Regions from separate parts of the Streptomyces sp. NPDC006643 genome, predicted to be linked through region 2. Evidence: riboswitches for the same ligand, from Rfam matches in the RefSeq annotation. Region 2 holds a riboswitch; the other holds the start of a gene.
The links. A riboswitch is a leader RNA that binds a small molecule or an ion and turns the genes downstream of it on or off. The one in region 2 is predicted to bind thiamine pyrophosphate.

Region 1 (2,189 bases), on a different contig from region 2:
GCCGACGATCGCGGCGACGGGGTAGGCGAAGAAGACCGCGAAGAAGGCGACGGGCACCGCCATGAGGCAGAGGCGTACGGCGCTCGCCCGGCGCCGTACGACGCGGGCCGCACGTCCCGCTTCCGCGCCCCGTCCCCCGGCGGGCGGGCCGGCGGTGGCCGCACCCGTATGCGTGGACTTCTCGCCCTTCGGGGCGGCCTCCGTGCCTACTTGACGACGAGTGAGGACCACGACTGGATCCACTCGTCACGGTTCTTGGCTATCTTCTCCGGGGCCACGGTCTCCGGGTTGTCGACGACGGCGCCGTGCTCGGTGAAGAGCGCGGGCAGCTTCGCACCCTCGACGACCGGATTGACGAACATGTTGAGCGGCATGTCCTCCTGGAACGTCTTGCTCACCAGGAAGTCCAGGAGGGCCTTGCCGCCCGCTTCGTTCTTCGCCCCTTGGAGCAGGCCGGCGAACTCGATCTGCCGGAAGCAGGTACCCGCGGCGACGCCGGTCGGCGCCTCCTTGGGCTGCGGGTCGGCGTACAGGACCTCGACGGGCGGACTTGAGGCGTAGGAGACGACGAGGGGACGCTCCGCCTTCGCCTTCTTGCCGCCCGCAGAGCCGGAGAAGTCCTCGTTGTAGGCCTGCTCCCAGCTGTCCACGACCTGGACGCCGTTGGCCTTGAGCTTCTTCCAGTAGTCCTGCCAACCGTCGTCCCCGTACGCGGCGACGGTGCCGAGAAGGAAGCCGAGGCCCGGCGAGGACTGCTCGGCGTTCTCGACGACGAGGAGATCCTTGTAGGCGGGCTTCGCGAGGTCCGCGAAGGACTCCGGTGGGGCGAGTTTCTTGTCGGCGAAGTACTTCTTGTCGTAGTTGACGCAGATGTCGCCGGTGTCGACGGGGGTGACTCGATGCTCGGCGTCGTCGAGCCGTACGTCCGCGCGGACCTGGTCGAGCCCCTTCGCCTCGTACGGCGTGAACAGGCCGTTGTCGAGAGCACGGGAGAGCAGGGTGTTGTCGACGCCGAAGAAGACGTCGCCCTGCGGCGAACCCTTCGTGAGGATCTCCTTGTTGAGCGCCTCGCCGGCTTCGCCGCTCTTGAGCACCTTGACGGTGTAGCCCGTCTGCTTGGTGAACTCCTTCAGTACGGAGTCCGAGGCGGCGAAGGAGTCGTGGGCGACGAGCGTCACGCTCTTGGATCCGGCCCCGTCCGACGCCGTGGAGTCCTCGGACCCGCCGCACGCGGCGAGCGCGGAGACTCCCAGGGCGGCGGCGACGGCGCCGGCCGCCATCTTCTTCGTGGTACGCACTGAAATCCTCCTGGGATGTCCAGGAGAAGACGCGGCCCTGCCCCGCGCCGGCGGACCGGCGCAGGGCAGGGCGCAACAGCTTGAGTGATGACCGAACTTCCTACCCAGAATGACCTGGGCGAGGTTCAGAGGGTCTGCGACCGTGAGGCTCTTCTCAAGCCTCTGCCGCACTCTCAGCGCTGTGGCGCTCCCCTGTCGGAATATGTAATTCGTTCGAACCCAGCGTACATGGGCCCCGACGGGGCCCCTTCGCCGCGCTCAGCGCTCCGTCGCCGCCAGTTGACCGCACGCCCCGTCGATCTCCTGACCGCGGGTGTCGCGCACCGTCACCGGCACCCCGTGGGAGGCGACGGCCTCGACGAACGCCTTCTCGTCCTCAGGGCGCGAAGCCGTCCACTTGGAGCCGGGCGTCGGGTTGAGCGGGATCAGGTTGACGTGCACCCGCTTGCCCTTGAGCAGCCGGCCCAGCAGATCGCCCCGCCACGCCTGGTCGTTGATGTCGCGGATCATGGCGTACTCGATGGAGATCCGGCGGCCCGACTTCTCGGCGTACTCCCAGGCGGCGTCCAGGACCTCCCGCACCTTCCAACGGGTGTTGACCGGCACCAGGGTGTCCCGCAGTTCGTCGTCGGGCGCGTGCAGCGACACGGCGAGGCGGCATTTGAAGCCCTCGTCGGCGAATCGCAGCATCGCGGGCACCAGACCCACCGTCGAGACGGTGATTCCGCGCTGCGAGAGGCCGAGACCGTCGGGCTCGGGGTCGGTCAGCCGGCGGATCGCCCCGACGACGCGGCGGTAGTTGGCGAGCGGTTCGCCCATGCCCATGAAGACGATGTTGGACAGCCGGGCGGGGCCGCCGGGGACCTCGCCGTCGCGCAGCGCGCGCATGCC
Region 2 (2,189 bases):
GCGTGCCGAGGACGGCGACCGACGTACGGGCCGTCAGACCGTGGCACAGATACAGCGCGATCAGCATGATGGCGCTCGCCCCGACGACCGCGACGATCAGCGGGTTCGAGCCCTGAAGGATCGCCGGCAGGATGAAGAGCGTCAGTACGGCGAACGAGATCACCAGCGCGACCAGGGCCATCAGCCCGCGCAACCGCCCCACCACGATCACCGCGAGCGCGAAGATCCCGGCCAGCACCGCCATCGGCACCGTACGGTCCACGTCCGTGACCGAGTACTGGAGATCCCGGGGAGCGTCGGGGGCATAAGCCACCACCACACCCTGTTTCACGTGAAACTGCCGTGGCGCGTCCGGCTGGACGACCTCGACGAACTTGCGCCCCGTGTCCTTGCCGCTCTTCACCTCGACCGTCGCCTTCACACAGTCCCCGGTCTGCGCGCGCTGCGCCTCACGCCCCTCCGGCGTCGACGTGTCGCCCGTCGGCGGGACCTGAGCGGCGTTCACGTCCTTGCAGTCGACTTTCTCGATCTTCACGACCTCGCCCTGCTGGGTCTGCCGGTCGAAGCCGACACCGGTACGTTCGTGCGCCGGGGCGCCGCCGGGCCAGAGCACGACGAGACCGACAACGACCGCCGTCGCGAAGGGAATCAGCACCGCGGCGATGACCTTGCGCAGGTGCTGGGAGACCGGTGCGGCCGGCCCGTGGCTGTGCGAGTGGCCGTGCGGCTCGGGTGTCTGCTGGGGTGAGGTCACCGACCGATCATCGCAAGAACGACGGAGGCCCTCTGTTCAGCACGCCCGGCATGGCGTTAGCGTGGTGGTGCCTTTACACACGCGGGAGCTCGGAGCACCGGGCTGAGAGGACGCTGACTGTGGAGTTCCGGGACTTCCCGGACCCCTTCGCTGCGTCGACCGCCGAACCTGTTACCGGGTAATGCCGGCGTAGGGAGTAGGTCTCCATGACCGTTCAGGACACACACACGTCTGCCTCCGACCCCACGGGCGAGGACAGGCCGATCGGCTGGCACAAGGGGTATGTGGCGGGTTCACGCCCCGATCTCCGGGTGCCGGTCCGTCAGGTGCATCTCACCAACGGCAACGACGTGACGCTGTACGACACGTCGGGGCCGTACACCGACCCCACCGTCGAGACCGACGTACGGCGCGGGCTCGCACCGCTCCGGGAGAACTGGATCATCGGCCGCGGCGACACCGAGGAGTACGCCGGCCGCCCCGTCCGCCCCGAGGACGACGGCCTCAAGCACACCTCACCGCGCGGCGGGCTGCGCAACCTCGACGCGGTCTTCCCCGGCCGCCCGCGCCAGCCGCGCCGGGGCCGCGCCGGACAGCCGGTGACCCAACTCGCGTACGCCCGGCGCGGGGACATCACCCCGGAGATGGAGTACGTCGCCATCCGGGAGAACGTCGCACCCGAGGTCGTACGCGACGAGATCGCCGCGGGCCGCGCCGTACTGCCCGCCAACGTCAACCATCCCGAGATCGAGCCGATGATCATCGGCAAGCGGTTCCTGGTGAAGGTCAACGCCAACATCGGCAACTCCGCCGTCACCTCCTCCATCGAGGAGGAGGTGGACAAGATGACCTGGGCCACCAAGTGGGGCGCCGACACGGTCATGGACCTCTCCACCGGCCGCAACATCCACACCACCCGCGAGTGGGTGCTGCGCAACTCCCCCGTCCCCATCGGCACCGTGCCGCTCTACCAGGCCCTGGAGAAGGTCGACGGCAAGGCCGAGGAGCTGACCTGGGAGATCTACAAGGACACGGTCATCGAGCAGGCCGAACAGGGCGTCGACTACATGACCGTTCACGCCGGCGTGCTCCTGCGCTATGTGCCGCTGACAGCCCGCCGCAAGACCGGGATCGTCTCGCGCGGCGGCTCGATCATGGCCGCGTGGTGTCTGGCGCACCATCAGGAGTCTTTCCTGTACGAGAATTTCGAGGAGCTGTGCGACATCCTCGCGGCGTACGACGTGACGTACTCACTCGGCGACGGCCTGCGCCCCGGCTCGATCGCCGACGCCAACGACGAGGCGCAGTTCGCCGAGTTGCGGACGCTGGGTGAGCTGAACACCATCGCCAAGCGGCACCACGTACAAACCATGATCGAGGGTCCGGGCCATGTCCCGATGCACAAGATCAAGGAGAACATCGACCTCCAGCAGGA

Region 1: it holds a riboswitch for thiamine pyrophosphate, as region 2 does, so the genes downstream of both, ACFYNU_RS37540 (thiamine ABC transporter substrate-binding protein) here and thiC (phosphomethylpyrimidine synthase ThiC) in region 2, are expected to answer to the same signal.

The regions. Positions count from the first base shown of each region.
Region 1 covers NZ_JBIAHA010000042.1:34,009-36,197, reverse strand. The annotation lists gene ACFYNU_RS37545 (iron ABC transporter permease) at 1-63, opposite strand, end outside; gene ACFYNU_RS37540 (thiamine ABC transporter substrate-binding protein) at 207-1,298, opposite strand; TPP riboswitch at 1,378-1,502, opposite strand; gene rlmN (23S rRNA (adenine(2503)-C(2))-methyltransferase RlmN) at 1,557-2,189, opposite strand, start outside.
Region 2 covers NZ_JBIAHA010000027.1:89,185-91,373, reverse strand. The annotation lists gene ACFYNU_RS31270 (YibE/F family protein) at 1-754, opposite strand, end outside; TPP riboswitch at 826-967, shown strand; gene thiC (phosphomethylpyrimidine synthase ThiC) at 961-2,189, shown strand, end outside.